One region of the Mesorhizobium sp. CAU 1741 genome, then DNA from elsewhere that is predicted to be linked to it. Evidence: predicted binding sites of a transcription regulator. Region 1 holds the regulator's gene; each other region holds the start of a gene.
The links. The regulator LexA, encoded in region 1, represses DNA repair genes until DNA is damaged. The targets are predictions, from matches to a motif close to TGTTCNNNNTGTGTTCNG.
Positions count from the first base shown of each region.

Region 1 (5,209 bases):
CGCATCGTCGATCCCCGGATCGGTATCGAAAATCACCTTGTGCATGCACCTGCTCCGCTTGGCTGTCTGGACGCGCTCCTATAGGCCGGCAAGATGGATTTGCACAGAGTGCGCCGGATACGCGTGCGCGGGTTCGCCGGCCTTGCAGGTCGCGCCTTTCGGAGTGCATACCCTGTGCTCCGCTACTTGATGGAAGACGCCGACCGATGACGAAGCTGCCAGACGATATTTCCCTCGATGCCGGAAACGAGGTCGCCATCCGGCAGGATTTGACGCTGGTCGCGCTCGGAAAGCGGCCTGCGGACGTGGCCTTGCGTGTCGGGCGCCTTCTCGATGTCGCGACCCGTACATGGCGCGACGATCAGGAGATCGTGATCAAGGGCAGGCGCATCGCGTATGTCGGCGACGCCGGCAGCTATCCGGGCGAGGTCGGCCGGCGCGTGCACGAACCGGACCTCGCGGCGGTGCCCGGTCTCGGCGAGGTGCACAAGCACATCGAGAGCTCGCACCTGACGCCCGAATGGGAGGCCGCCCTGGTCTTGCCGCGCGGCAACACCTGGACCTGCGAGGCGAGCCACGAGTTCTCCAACGTCAATGGCGCCCGGACGCTGGAGTTCTGGCTCAAGGCACGTGCCGCCGGCTCGCCGCTGAAGATCTTCCCGCTGCCTGGTTCGGCCGTGCCGCCAACCGGTTACGAGCACGGTGGCGGCTGGCTCGGCTATGACGAGCAGCGCGATTTTCTCCGCCAGAGCCTGATGACCGCCGGCCTCGACGAGGTGATGGACTGGCCAGCCGTGTGGAATCCGGAGAACCCTTCCCATGAGCGCCTGTGGGGCATGATCCGCGCGACCTTCGAACAACGGGGCGTCGTCGAGGGTCACGCGGCGGGTATCCGCGACATGCCGACCATCAACGCGTTTGCCGCAGCCGGCCTCGCCTCCGATCATGAGGCGTGGACGGTTGAGGAGTTCTGGGACAAGCTTACCCACGGCCTGTTCATGGAACTCCGTCCGCACAGCCTGCCTGAGGTCATCCGGGGGCTCCTCGACAGGGGCCTTGCCGACTGGTCGCAGGTCGCGCTCACCACCGACGACCGCAGCGCCTCCGACACCCTCAAGCTCGGCGCGACCGACCACAATGTGCGTCTCGCGATCGAAGCGGGGCTGGCGCCCGAAATCGCCATCCAGTGCGTGACGATCAACCCGGCGCGCCACATGCGGCTGACGCCGTGGGTCGGATCGATCGCACCGGGCCGCTATGCCGACATCGTGCTTCTTTCGGACGTCGAGCGATTTGAGATCGCCAGGGTCTGGGCAGACGGGCGCCAGGTCTCGCAAGGCAAGGACTACCTGCCCGAGGTCCCGAAGATCGACTGGCCGGAATGGGCGACAAAGACGATCAATATCGGCCGGGCGCTGACGGCTCAAGATTTCCACATTGCAGCCGAACCCGGCCGCGAAACGATGCAGGCGGCCGTATTGCGGCCCTTCCACTGGACCGACGACTTCCTCACGTTTGAACTTCCCGTGGCAGACGGCTTTGTCCAGCGCGACGAGGCCCGCAACATCACCAAGTTTGCGATCGTAGATCGCTTCTCGGGCATGGGGGCCGTGTCGAAGATGTTCTGGCTCGGTTGCGGCCCGCGCACGCCCGAGACCGCGCTCGCCTGTTCGATGGCGCATGACAAGCACAATGTCTGGTGCGTCGGCTCGTCGGACGCGGCGATGGCCATGGCCGTGAACGCGCTCGCCGAAAATGACGGTGGTTGGGCGCTGGTGCGCGAAGGCGAGGTGGTTGCCACCGTTCGCTACGAGGTTGCGGGGCTGATGTCCTGCCGCTCGGCTGAGGAGCTGCACGCCGAGATGCAGGCGCTCTACGCCGAGGGCGAAAAGGTCGACTGGATGTTCGAGCCGTCGTTCCATCCCCGCTGGGGTCCCGGCTTTCCCGAACGTCTGGCTTTCGCCACGCTCACCTGCGCGCCATGGCGCTGGGTGCTCGTCGCGCCGAGCGACCATGCCCCCCAAGGTCTCGTCAACGTGCAGACCGGCGAAACCCATCCGGTGGTGTTCTGACGCCGATGCGGTTCGACGCCAACCCCTGTCACGCTATAAGCCCTCAGTAGCGCCGAATGAGCCCCACCAGCTTGCCCTGCACCTTGACCCGGTCCGGTCCGAAGATGCGCGTCTCGTAGGCCGGGTTGGCCGCTTCGAGGGCGATCGAGTCGCCCTTGCGCCGGAAGCGCTTCAGCGTCGCTTCCTCGTCGTCGACGAGCGCCACGATGATTTCGCCGGGTGTCGCCGTGGACGCATTGCGGATGATGACCGTGTCGCCGTCGAAGATGCCGGCCTCGACCATCGAGTCGCCCTTTACTTCCAGCGCGTAATGCTCGCCGCCGCCAAGCATCTCCGGCGGCACGCTGATCGAATGCGTCTTCTGCTGGATCGCGCTGATCGGCACGCCGGCCGCGATACGGCCCATCACCGGTACGGATACCGATGCCGCGACATCGTCGTCATTGCCGGTCGCCTGCAGGCGCGGCTTCTCCGGCGCACGGCCGAGGCTGCCCTGAATGACGCTCGGCGAGAACTTGCGCGCCTGGTTGAGCCCGGGCGCGATGGAGTCCGGCAGCCGTGTCACTTCGAGTGCACGGGCACGATTCGGCAGGCGGCGGATGAAGCCGCGCTCCTCGAGCGCGGTGATCAATCGGTGGATGCCGGACTTGGAGGCGAGGTCGAGCGCCTCCTTCATTTCGTCGAATGAGGGGGGGATGCCGGTCTCCTTCATCCGTTCGTGGATGAAGAGCAGCAATTCGTGTTGCTTTCGCGTCAGCATGGCAAGCCCCGGAGAATCAGAGTGCAAACAAAACCAGAACATACACTATCTGTTCCAGTTGTGTTCCGCAATAGTTTAAATTTTACTGATTTTCCGATGAATTCCGTAACTATGTTCCACAATGGTTCACCGAGGCCCTCACGGGGCATCGAACGCGCTCTGTTCGAGCGTCAGAAGCCTCCCGCGCAACCGTCCTTGCGTGGGTCGGAGCCCGCGGCATAGCCGCCCTCGACGCGGCGCACGAGCTGCGCACCGCCGAATCCGAAGCTGGAATCCGGGCTTTCGGTGGCGATCACGTGGCCCATCTGCTCCAGGTGGGCGATGGTCCGCGGGCTGACACTATCCTCGATCGCCACGTCGAGGCCGGAGATCACGCGCCAGCGCGGCGCATCTGCCGCCGTCTGCGGATCCTGTCCCCAGACCTGCGTGCGCAGCATCATCTGCAGGTGGCCTTGCGCCTGGATCGGCCCGCCCATCAGCCCGAATGCCATGTCCGGCCCGTCCGCGCCCATGATGAAGCCGGGAATGATTGTGTGGAAGGGGCGCTTGCGTGGACCGACCTGGTTGGGATGGCCGTCCTCCAGGGTGAAGCCGAAGCCGCGATTCTGCAGGCTGATGCCGGTACCCGGCACCACGACGCCCGATCCGAAGCCGGCATAGTTCGACTGGATGTACGACACCATCATGCCGTCCGCGTCGCCGGTTGCCAGGCACACCGTGCCGCCATTCTTCGGCGCGCCCACAGGATGCAGCGATGCCTTGTCACGGTCGATCAGCCGTCCGCGCGAGGCCAGGTAGGCGTCGTCGAGCAAATGCGACGCCTTGACGTCGTCCATGTGCAACTGGTCGGCGACATAGGTGTGGATGTCCATGAAGGCAAGCTTGATCGCCTCGATCTGCAGGTGCAGCGCCTCGGGGCTGTCGGGGTCGAGCGCCTCGATGCCGCTGCCCTTGAGCATGCCGAGCGCCATGAGTGCCGCGATGCCTTGTCCATTCGGCGGGATTTCGTGCAGCGAGGATTTTCCGGAATCCTTGCTGATCGTGCCGCACCAGTCATTCGCATGTGCGGCCATGTCTTCGGCGGTCAGCGCCGCGCCGTGCTCCTGCGCAAAGGCAGCGATCTTCTGCGCCAGCTCGCCGCGATAGAAAGCCTCGCCCTTCGTTTCGGCGATCAGGCGCAGCGTGTTCGCCATCGCCTCGCTGCGGAAGAGTTCGCCGGCGGCCGGCGCGCGCCCGTTGGGCATGAACGCTTCGGCGAAGCCGGGCTGCGCATGTAGCAGCTCCGCACCGCGCCGCCAGAGCTCGGCGATGATCGGCGTGACGTGATAGCCCCTGGACGCGTAGTCGATCGCCGGCTCGAACAGAGCCTCGAACGGAAGCTTGCCGAAACGTTCCGACAGGGTCACCCAGGCCGAAACCGCGCCGGGCACGGTCACGCTCTCCCAGCCGCGCTGCGGCATCGCGGTCTTGCCCGCGAAGCGTTCCGGCGTCCATGCAGCCGGCGAGCGCCCTGAGGCATTGAGGCCGTGCAGTTCGCTGCCATCCCACAGGATGCAGAACGCATCCGATCCGATGCCGTTGCCCGTCGGCTCCACCACCGTCAGCGTGATGGCCGCGGCAAGTGCTGCGTCGAGCGCGTTGCCTCCCTTGCGCAGCATGTTCAGCCCAGCCTCGGTTGCCAGCGGATGCGAGGTCGCGATGGCGTTGCGCGCGATCACGGGCGAGCGTCGCGACGGGTATTTCGGCGTGAATTGATAGGTCAAGGGGTGGCTCGCGGGGGCAGCGTGGAGGTCAGGTCAGCCAAGGCACCGCCCGATGCCATGGCGTCCCGCGCGTGCTCGAATGTCTTTTCGATCATGCGCAGCGTCTTAGTGTAATGCGCAACCAACAGCGCACACGCGTCGTCGTCGGTCCCGTTCAGCACGGCCTTCATCAGCGCTTCGTGCTCGGCCTGCCCATCGCGCGGAATCTTGCGATAGGCGTTCGAAACCGAAATGTAGCGCGCCGCGTGGTCGGCGAGAATGTCGCAGAATTCGAGCAGCCATGGCGACGCGCTGTTGGCGAGCAGCGCGCGATGGAAGTTGCGATGCGCGTCGTCCCAGGCAGCACGGTCTTCGGAGCGTTCCGAGCTAAGACGCGACAACCGGTGGAAAGCGACAACAATCGCCTCTTCCCAACGGTCGTCACGCCGCTGCATCGATTCGCGCAGCACCAGTGCCTCCAGCCTGCACCGGGTATCGACCAGCACCCGCCAGTCGTCGAGGGCAATAGGCGGCACGGTGAAGCCGCGCTGTTCGTGCCGATCCACCAGCCGCTCCGAGGACAGCCGCGAAAGCGCCTCGCGCACTGCATTGCTGCCAACCTCGTAGAGATCCGC
Region 1 covers NZ_JBDOQP010000002.1:780,851-786,059, reverse strand. The annotation lists gene AAFN84_RS10610 (nucleoside hydrolase) at 1-45, opposite strand, end outside; gene AAFN84_RS10605 (adenine deaminase C-terminal domain-containing protein) at 207-2,072, shown strand; gene lexA (transcriptional repressor LexA) at 2,116-2,832, opposite strand; gene AAFN84_RS10595 (gamma-glutamyltransferase family protein) at 3,003-4,595, opposite strand; gene AAFN84_RS10590 (GntR family transcriptional regulator) at 4,592-5,209, opposite strand, start outside.

Region 2 (5,209 bases), on a different contig from region 1:
AGTATGGGAGGGTAGGCCAGCGCCTCGACATTGTCGTAGGGCGAGTATGCGGCAATGGCGCGGTAGTCGGTTTCCGACTCGATCGGGTTGCCCCATTCGGGCCATTCCGGCGGCGTGAGAGGCAGGCTTGCGTCGAGCATTGTGTTGAGAACGTCGACAAACGGCACTTCGGCGATGATGCCGGCGTAGTCGGCGGGCGCCATGTTGGCGATGGCGCCCATCAGCATGCCGCCTGCCGAGCCGCCCTGCGCGACGATCCGGTCGTGCGATGTGAAGCCCTGCGCGACCAGGTGGCGTCCTGCGGCGATGAAATCGGCAAAGGTGTTGCTCTTGCGATCACGCTTTCCGGCCTCGTACCACGCGTAGCCCTTGTCCTTGCCGCCGCGTACATGGGCGATTGCATACACGAAGCCGCGATCGACCAGCGACAGGCAGTTCGTGTTGAACGACGCGGGAATGCTGATCCCATAGGAGCCATAGCCGTAGAGCAGGCACGGCGCTGAGCCGTCGAGAGGCGTATCCTTGCGGTAAAGAACGGAGATCGGGACAAGTTCGCCGTCGGCCGCGGGCGCCATAAGGCGACGAGTAACGTAGTCGTCGGCCTGATGCCCGGACGGTACCTCCTGCGTCTTGAGAAGAACGCGCTCGCGGCTTCGCATGTCGTAGTCGAAGACCTGGGCAGGGGTCGTCATCGAGGAATAGGAAAACCGTATGATGTCGGTGTCGTATTCGTACGAGCCGGCGAGGCCGAGCGAATAGGCTTCCTCCTCGAAGCCAACCACATGTTCTTCCCCGCTGGCCCGGTCGCGGACCACGATGCGGGGCAAGCCGTCCTTCCGCTCGAGCCTGACGAGGTAGTCGCGGAAACCGATGATCGACAGGATGAGACGGCCCGGTTCATGAGGCACGAGTTCGCGCCAGTTCTCCTCGCGGGGATCCGAAACCGGGGCGGTCATGACCCGGAAATCCTTTGCGCCACCGGAATTGGTGAGGATGAAGAAGATATCGCCTCCTTCCTCGAGATCGTACTGGACGCCTGTTTCCCTCGCCTTGACCAGCACCGGTTCGCTCAGCGGCTGCCCGGCGGGGATGAGCCGGTATTCGGAGGTTTCGTGGTCGCTGATCGAGACCATCACCCAGTCGTTGAGGCGCGTGCCGCCCACACTCATGAAGAAGCCCGGATCAGCCTCTTCGTAGACCAGCCTGTCGGAGGCATCGCTGCCGGAGAGAGGGTGATAGAGGATCTGCGAGGGCCGGTGGTTCTCGTCGAGCCGCGTGTAGAAAAAGCCTGTGTTGTCCTGATCCCATTGACCGGAGCCGCCGGTATCGGTGATCGTGGTGCCCAGATCCTTGCCGTCGGCGGTGTTGCGCACCCGAAGCGTGTAGAATTCCGAGCCCTTGTCGTCATAGCCCCAGAGCAGGAGCCGGTGATCGGCCGAATGGTCGACGCCGCCGATGTGGAAGTAGGGCTTGCCCTCGGCTTCGCTGTCGCCGTCGATGAGGATCTGTTCCTCTCCACCATCCCGGGGCGTGCGGAAAAAGCGCGGATGCTGACCGCCGAGACGGTAGGAGGTGCCGTATGCGAAGGGGCCGTCCTTCATCGGTACGGATGAATCGTCTTCCTTGATGCGCCCCTTCATCTCCGCAAAAAGCGTCTTCTGAAATTCGCTCGTGTCCGTCATCAGGGCTGCCTGATAGGCGTTCTCTGCTTCGAGGTGGGACCGGATCGCGGGATCGAGCGTGTTCGGGTCCTTGAACACTTCCTGCCAGTTTCCGGCGCGCAGCCAGGCATAGTCGTCGCTTCGCTCGATGCCGTGGCGGATGTCCGAGTGGGCGCGGCGCTCGGCAACCGGCGCGGGCCGGGTGGGGAAGATAGACGTGCGTGACATGAAAGACAGTTCCTGCTCTTTGCGTGTAGTGGCCGGGCGTCACAATTGCGCGCCAGATCGGCGGGAGGTGCCCATCAGATAGACATATCGACGGGCGAATGCCACCGTGGACGAGCGGGTTGTACGCGCGCTCCGCGATGCTCTCATCAGTTGCCTGAAACGATTAGATTTTTTGCGTTTTGCAAGAACAAAGTTTGGCTATACTGGTTATTCACTTCGTTTTTCGTGAAATTGATGTTGTTGAATTGACTTATGTTGTTGACAGTTCCATGTATGCGGTGCGGCACGAATCGAAAGGCGCGGATCATAAGCGCCCAGCGTGTTGTTTCCTTGCGCTGATCGCGCCCGGAATCTGGCAATTTTCCAACTTACTGGGGCCGAATAATGGATATCACCGATACTCCGTCCAAAAATGACGATATGCTGATTGAACTGACCGCCGATGTTGTGGCGGCTTATGTGAGCAACAATCCGGTTCCGGTCGGGGAATTGCCAAATCTTATTGCTGACGTTCACGCCGCGCTGGGTCGCGTCGGTGGCGCGCCGGAACAAGCGCCGGTCGACAAGCAGAAGCCTGCCGTCAACCCGAAGAAGTCGGTTCACGACGACTACATTATCTGTCTCGAGGACGGCAAGAAATTCAAGTCGCTGAAGCGCCACCTGATGACGCACTACGGACTGACGCCAGACCAGTATCGCGAGAAATGGGGCCTCGATGCCGGCTATCCCATGGTCGCGCCGAACTATGCGGCCGCGCGCTCGCAGCTGGCGAAGAAGATGGGCCTGGGCCGCAAGCGTTCCGGCAAATAGGACGTCTTCAGTCTCGAATAAACGGAAGGCGGTGTTTCACGACACCGCCTTTTTGCTGTGCGCCGAGCACACTCCGTCTGAGCTCAGCCTGTCCAAGGCCTGCTTCAAGGCGATGTGCCGGTTGAGATCGTAGCTCCAATGCCGGCGGATGCCGCGCTGTCTTTCGCGCTCGATCAGCCGTCTCAAACGGGCGATCAGTCGATGCTGCCCGCTCGCTGATCCACTGGCCAGATCCGACAACTCGATGCCCGCCAGGATGAAGAGCGCTGCCCGTTGCCTCGCATCGGACAGGTCCGCTGCGCGTGAGCGACGAAATGCGCCAATCTCTTCGTGAAGTCCCATGCCTTTGTCCCGTTTTTGTGAGCGATGCCTGATCGTGCGCGGAATCCGGGGCAGGTGGACGAATTTTCAGATGTCGGAGCGAGCCAAGAAAAAGCGCTTACAAAACAGTCCAGTGTACGAATCCCGGGCGATTCAGTTCCTGATTTGTTCACGCCGTGATTGGATACGGGTATAAGAACTTATTCCTAGTCATTGGGGGTAAGGACTTGCGATCTTCACTGCTCCAACAAGAACCTGAAGCGCCTCACGCGGACACGCTTCCTGAAACGCCCCGGACCGATCTTTCAAAGCTACCGAGGGCCGACCGGATTGCGGCCGCCTGCGACGGCGTCATCGACATCGTGGCGGCCATGTTCAACGTGAGCAGCAAGGAGCTGCGCGAGCCCGGGCGATCGGTACTCAGTGTCAGCCGCGTGCGGCAGATCGCCATGTATGTCACGCATGTCGAGCTGGGGATCAGCATGCGCGACGTGGGCGAAGGCTTCCGTCGCGACCGGACGACGGTTCTCCATGCCTGTCACCAGATCGAGGATTTGCGCGACGACGACGAATTCGACGGCATCGTCGCGCGTGTCGAACGCATGGTGGGCGCTGCCTTAGGCGACGGAGGCCGCGAATGACGACGAGAGGCGGCGGCGACGCTCTTCGTGCGCAGAGGCGGTTGTTGAGATTGCTGGAAAAGGGCGCGGCACGATTGCAACCCGCAGCGGATGCGGACCAAGTGCTCGTGGACGCCGGGGAACGAGGCACGATCGGTCTGCCCAAGACGATTATGCGCGGGCTCGAAAGGCGCGGAGCGGTGGTGATAAGCGATGGTCGGGTCACACTCGGAAAAGCCGGAGACTTCGCGGACGAGCAAAATTGTCATGCCACCGATCCGTTCGAGCCGCCAAAGCCACAGATCGAAGAAGCGGTCATCGCTTCCGAGGCAGGTCTCGAATCCGTCTCGATCAACGTAGCGGAATCGCCCTTGGCACTGCTCTGGCGATTGAAGGCAAAGAGCGGCCAGCGGTTCATCTCGCCGGCCGAGTTTCGCGCCGGCGAGCGGCTGCGGACGGACTATTCTCGCGGCCAGATCATGCCCCGCATGGGCGTGAACTGGGTGGCGGCCGGTGGGTCAGGCCGCAAGCGAGGCGATGCCAACGGCATCGCGGACCTGACGGATGCAGCGCTTTCGGCACGGCGGCGGGTGGAACGTGCCGTGGACGCAGTCGGGCCGGAAATGGCCGGTGTTCTGGTTGACGTGTGCTGCTTTCTGAAAGGACTGGAACGCGTCGAGACAGAACGAGGCTGGCCTGCCCGGTCCGCCAAGGTTGTGCTGAAGTCGGCGCTGTCAGCGCTTGCGCGACACTACGAACCGCAGGCCAGGCAAGCCGAACGCCAAGTGCTGCATTGGGGAGCGGACGACTATCGACCGTCTTTGCGCTGACGTCAGGCGGAGGCGGGTGCGGAAAGCGCGGTCTCGGCTTCGCGCCGAATACGCTTGATCATGGACCGAAGGCCATTCGCACGCTGGGGCGACAGATGCTCGTCAAGGCCAAGGTCGCGCAGCGTCTGCTCGGCATCGATGCCAAGCACCTCGGACGCCTTGTGCCCGGAATAAAGCGCCAGCAGGATGGCGACGAGGCCGCGAACGATGTGTGCGTCCGAATCGCCCATGAAGGTCAGTTCCGGATCCTTGCCGTCGCCACGTGCCGTTTGCAGCCAGACCTGGCTGACGCAGCCGGGCACCTTGTGGGCGTCGTCCCGCTTGTCTTCCGGGTAGGGGGGCAGGCCGCCGCCCAGTTCAATGATGTAGCGGTAGCGTTCTTCCCAATCATCCAGGAAAGCGAAATCGTCGCGTATGGTCTCAATGGCCGTCGTCATCACTGCCCGCATATAGTGCGGCGAGGCGCAACAGTCACCACGAAATCGAGGCGCTGCGGTCAGATCTATCGCGCGGGAGGAACGGGATACTCGGTCAGGGATGCTGGAGCGGGCGCCGCGATGCCATCGGCCGCCGCAATCGATCCGGTGTGGATCGGCTGCGCGACCTGCTCTTCGCCGAAATGCTCGTCCAGCATTCCATAGGCTATCCGGGCGCCTTCCTTGGCGCGCACGCCAATCGTATGCAGTGCCGATTTGCCGATCTCGCAGGCATCCGGCCGGCGTTCGCAAAGGCCGGCCAC
Region 2 covers NZ_JBDOQP010000003.1:548,887-554,095, reverse strand. The annotation lists gene AAFN84_RS16380 (S9 family peptidase) at 1-1,889, opposite strand, end outside; gene AAFN84_RS16375 (MucR family transcriptional regulator) at 2,274-2,699, shown strand; gene AAFN84_RS16370 (cytoplasmic protein) at 2,736-3,041, opposite strand; gene AAFN84_RS16365 (helix-turn-helix domain-containing protein) at 3,350-3,661, shown strand; gene AAFN84_RS16360 (DUF6456 domain-containing protein) at 3,658-4,470, shown strand; gene AAFN84_RS16355 (SufE family protein) at 4,473-4,907, opposite strand; gene AAFN84_RS16350 (DUF5330 domain-containing protein) at 4,973-5,209, opposite strand, start outside.
Region 2: the regulator LexA is predicted to act here: its motif matches at 3,176-3,193, upstream of AAFN84_RS16370 (cytoplasmic protein).

Region 3 (5,209 bases), on a different contig from region 1:
ATGGCCCGGCTTGCACAGATGATAGGCCGGCATCTGCGGCATGCGTGGCGGCGTGGCCCCGTTGTGCGGCGAGGATTCACCAGCCAGCGTCTTGACGTTTCCCGGTTCGATGAACGCCTCGTACCCACCGCCGCCTTCGGCCATCAGGTTGCGCGCGAGAACGCAGAACTCGTCGATATAGAACTGGTAGTTGGTGAACAGCACGAAATTCTGGAAATGCGCCGGGCTGGTTGCCGTGTAATGCGACAAGCGGTGCAGCGAATAGTCGATGCGCTGCGCGGTGAAGGGGGCGAGCGGCGCCGGCTCGCCCAGCGGCGGCTCATAAGTGCCATTGGCGATATGGTCGTCGGTGCTGTTGAGATCGGGGACATCGAACAGGTCCCGCAGCGGACGATGAATCCGGTCCGCCACCGATGCGTCGACATGCGTGCCTTCGAGGAAGGCGAAATGCACCGGAATCGGCGTCTCGGACTCGCCGATCGTCACCGGTACGCCGTGATTTCGCATCAAAAGCCGCAATTGCTCGTGCAAGTAATTGGAGAACAGGTCAGGACGGGTGATCGTCGTGGTGTAGTGGCCAGGAGCCGGCATGTGGCCATAGGCAAGCCGGGTGTCGACCTGACTGTAGGAGGTGGTCGTCACGCCCACTTCGGGATAGTAGGCCCGGTAGCGGCGGTTCTGGTCTTCGCCTTCTGCAAGCGCATCGAAAGAATCACGCAGGAAAGCGGTGTTGCGCTCGTAGATCGCCTTCAGCGCGCCAACGGCCTCTGCCGCGTCGTTGAAGCTGCGGCGTGCGATCGGCTCGGGTGTGGAGATCGATTCGATGGGATTTGGGTAGATTCGCTTTTCCATGACCCATTATAGGGACTTGCATATGACGTTTCGAGGGGTCCAAAGGCGAATTCCGGCTTGAATCAGTTTCGCGCGAGGCGGCGCAATCGACGTTCAGCGGCAGGCCGACACGCCGCCGGAATCGCACATGCTGAACAGTGACTGGGTGGCATGGATCGGCGCGACCCGGCTCGTCTCGGCGACGAGCGTGGCAAGGCCCATGCCGAAGATGGCAACCAGCAGGCATACGATCGAAAAGCGGCGGGCAAGCATCGGTTATCTCCCTCGTTGATGGGGAGATAATCGCCCAACCTGACTGAACCGGCGCTGAGACGCCTGTTCATCCAGCGTTCAACCTCGTTAACGGAGGGTGCGCGGGCTGCCGTTCGCTCAGGCTATTGACGCTGCCAGTTCTGCGTGCGGCAGAACACCATCGCCACGCAGCCCTGCATCGCCAGCCGGTTGCCGTCCAGGGTCGCGTTTCCGGAATAGGATTTGTCCTCGGCCGGGTCGGTAATCGTGCCCTTGTACTTGCCGCTGCCGCTCGCCTGCATCTGGCCGATGCGCTTGCCATTGTGCTGCCCGCTGCGCAGCGTGATCGTAAAGCCGCCGCCCGACGCTGCGATCTGGGCGGTCGCGCCGCTGTCGGTCTTCCAGTTGCCGACGATCGGGTCCGCGAGCGCTGGGCCGGCGACTGCCAGCGTCATTGCCACCGCGAGTGTCCATTTGCCAAGCATGCTCTTCCTCCCTGTCCGGTCTGTGGATTGAGCGCGTGAGCCGGACACGTGTTTTACGCGAACGTAAGCGTAAGCCAGAATCGCGGCCGGCGAAAGATGTTCCGGGAGCCGCTTCGCACCTGCTTTTTCTCGCCGTTCGGCGATCGGTCCAAAAGACCCATCGTGCGCGTGGTTAGCAGAGGGTTGCCATGGGCATGGAGGATTTTCATCGATTTTTCGACAAAAGCCGGGGAATCCAAGGGCGCCGATGCTTAACAAAATCCAAGCTTTACTTCTTGTTTTAGTTTTGTTTTCCGCAAATTAAGCACGCCATTTAACGACGGATTCAAGGCTCCCGGGCATTCTTCAGGACAACGGAAGGCAACGACCGAGCGGGTCTGAAGCAGCCTTCGGGATCGAACACAGGGAACAGGAAAATGGCGCGTTTCGAAATGCTTGAAGCCGGCATCGGCTCCACTGCCCAGGCGGAAATCCTCTTCGAGCTGGGACTCATGTATGCATCTGGCCGCGACTGCGATGTCGATCTCGTCGCCGCCCACAAATGGTTCAATATCGCTGCGATCAAGGGCTCGGAACGTGCCGCGGAACTGCGCGCCGAACTCTCCGCCGCGATGACGAAGACCGATATCGCCAGGGCGTTGCGCGAAGCGCGGGAGTGGATGACCATCCACTGAGACTGACGGCTTTCAGGTTACACAGGGCGGCGACAGACAAGAAAAGGTGCGGGGCACGCACAAGGGACTGTCGGGCAGGAAGAGGTCGCGACCGGAGGCAACATCCGGCGCGGCCTTTTCATTTATGGATGGCGTGCCTGCAATCGGCGATCAGTCGCCCGAATCGACAAAGCGCGCCAGCACGGTGCCGTCCGTCACCTGCGCGCCTTCCTGCGCGATCTCCGCCACGACCCCGTCATGCGGCGCGGTGATCGTGTGTTCCATCTTCATCGCCTCCAGCACCAGCAGTGCCTGGCCCTTCACGACCGTGTCGCCGGCGGCGGCGCGCACCAGCTTGACCAGGCCCGGCATCGGCGCACGCAAGGCGTCGCCGCCACCCGTCACCGCTTCGGCCATCGCGAACGGATCGGCGACCGCGAAAGTATGGCTCGCCGCACCGGCGAAAACCGTGACATGCCCCGGCCATCGCGCCGCAGCGGTGCGCGGGGGCGTGACGAAGGGGCCGTCGCCGTTCAGTTGCACGCGTGCATTGCCGTTCGCCGCCACGGTGAGTCGCGCGGAAACGACATCCTCGCCATGCGACAGCGTCACCGACTTCACCAGCGGATTGAAATGCGCGTAGCCCGCCAGCGCGTCCCAGGGGTCGTCGGCGCCGGGGTCGACGGCGACGTGTCCTGCGCTCGCCGCTGCGGCCGCCACCTGGGCGGCTGACGGCAACGGCAAAGCAGTCAGAGCGGCCTGCTTTCGCGCAATCAGCCCCGTGTCGACATCTCCGGCGGCGAACTCATCGTCTGCAGCCAGCGCCGCCAGAAAGGCGGTGTTGACGACGGAGCCTGCGATTTCGGTCTTCGCGAGCGCTTGCGACAAGGCTTGCAGCGCGCCTTCGCGATCCTGCCCGTGCACCACCAGCTTGGCGATCATCGGGTCGTAGAAGGGCGAGATCGGGTCGCCTTCGCGCACGCCGGTCTCGATCCGCAGGGTTTCAGTCTCTGCCGGGAACCGAAGATGGTGCAGCGTGCCGATCGCCGGCAGGAAATCGCGGGTCGCGTCTTCCGCATAAAGCCGCGCCTCGAATGCGTGGCCGTCAAGCACGACGTCCTCCTGGCGCTTCGGCAACGTTTCGCCGGACGCGATCCGCAACTGCCATTCCACGAGATCGATGCCCGTGACCATCTCGGTGACCGGATGCTCGACCTGGAGCCGCGTGTTCATCTCCATGAACCAGAATCGGTCGGGTCGCAGCCCTTGCGACGCGTCCACGATGAACTCGATCGTGCCCGCGCCCCGGTAGGAGATCGCCTGCGCCGCCTTTACCGCCGCGTCGGTCATCGCCGCGCGCATTTCCGCAGTCATGCCGGGCGCGGGAGCCTCCTCGATAACCTTCTGATGCCGCCGTTGCGCCGAGCAGTCGCGCTCGAACAGATGGACGACATTGCCGTGGCTGTCGCCGAAGACCTGCACCTCGATATGGCGCGGCTTGTCGACATACTTTTCGACCAGCACACGGTCGTCACCGAAGGCCGCCTTTGCCTCGCGCTTTGCCGCCGCCAGCGCTTCGGGGAACGCGTCCGGGTTCTCGACCTTGCGCATCCCCTTGCCGCCGCCGCCGGCACGCGCCTTGATCAGCACCGGATAGCCGATCTCGTTGGCCTTGGTGGCGAGAATGACGATCTCCTGGCCTTCGCCGTGATAGCCGGGTACCACCGGAACGCCGGCCTTCTCCATCAGGCGCTTGGCCGCATCCTTCAGCCCCATGGCACGTATCGACGCCGCCGACGGGCCGATGAAGACGAGCCCTGCCTTTTCCACCTTGTCGACGAAGTCCGGATTCTCCGACAGGAACCCATAGCCGGGATGAATCGCCTGGGCGCCTGTCTGGAGTGCAGCTTCGATGATCCTGTCGGCGACGAGGTAGCTCTCCGATACGGGCGACGGGCCGATATGCACAGCCTGGTCGGCCATCTCGACATGCAGCGCCCTGGCGTCCGCGTCGGAATGGACCGCGACCGTGGCGACCCCGAGCCTGCGAGCGGTCCGGATGATGCGGCACGCAATTTCACCGCGATTGGCGATCAGGATCTTCTCGAACATGGACATGTCTCCTCGGCATGCCATGAGAAAGAGCATTTTTGGACGAACTTGCAAAGCCCGCCGTTCGGCGGGGTTCAGCAAGGCATGGCAGCAGGTCTATGTCTTTTGATAATGGTCTGAGATTATTGAACTTTTAACCATCTTGGCGAGGGAACCAAAGGCCCCGGATCGAATTATCGTGGCAGCGTAGCGTCTGAAGGGAGGCCCTCATGCTGATCCGCGTCGGGTACAAGATCGCCATCGAAGTCGAACAACCAACCCCGCTCTACACTCTCATGGAAGTTCATCCGGACCGCCGCGACGATGTCCTGTGGTCGCGGCCCGCGCTGGGCAAGACCCAGAAGGATGCCCGGCCATTCACGGACGTGTTCGGCAATTCCTGCCAGCGTCTCGTCGCCAAGCCAGGCGTGACCTTTCTTGGATACGATGCCGTCGTCGAGGATTCCGGCCTGCCCGACCCGACCTATCGTGACGCCGAGCAGATTTCTCCTGATCAGTTGCCTGACGAGTGCCTCACCTATCTGCTCGGCAGCCGCTACTGCGAGACAGACAAGCTGATGAGCCGGGCCTGGCAGCTTTTCGGGGATACCGAACCCGGGTGGGCACGTGTCCAGGCGATCTGCGACTTCGTCAATTCGCGGCTGAACTTTTCCTACGGCTTTGCGCGCTCTACGCGTACGGCGCTTGAGGCGTATGACGAGCGTGTGGGTGTCTGCCGCGACTTCGCCCACCTCGCCATCGCCTTCTGCCGCGCGATGAACATCCCCGCACGCTATGTGAATGGCTACATGGGCGACATCGGCATCGAGCCAGACCCCGCTCCGATGGATTTCAACGCCTGGTTCGAGGTTTATCTCGGCGACCGGTGGCATACCT
Region 3 covers NZ_JBDOQP010000003.1:493,154-498,362, reverse strand. The annotation lists gene AAFN84_RS16120 (AMP nucleosidase) at 1-852, opposite strand, end outside; gene AAFN84_RS16115 (hypothetical protein) at 946-1,104, opposite strand; gene AAFN84_RS16110 (DUF2147 domain-containing protein) at 1,227-1,568, opposite strand; gene AAFN84_RS16105 (sel1 repeat family protein) at 1,985-2,242, shown strand; gene AAFN84_RS16100 (acetyl/propionyl/methylcrotonyl-CoA carboxylase subunit alpha) at 2,393-4,333, opposite strand; gene AAFN84_RS16095 (transglutaminase family protein) at 4,543-5,209, shown strand, end outside.
Region 3: the regulator LexA is predicted to act here: its motif matches at 1,845-1,862, upstream of AAFN84_RS16105 (sel1 repeat family protein).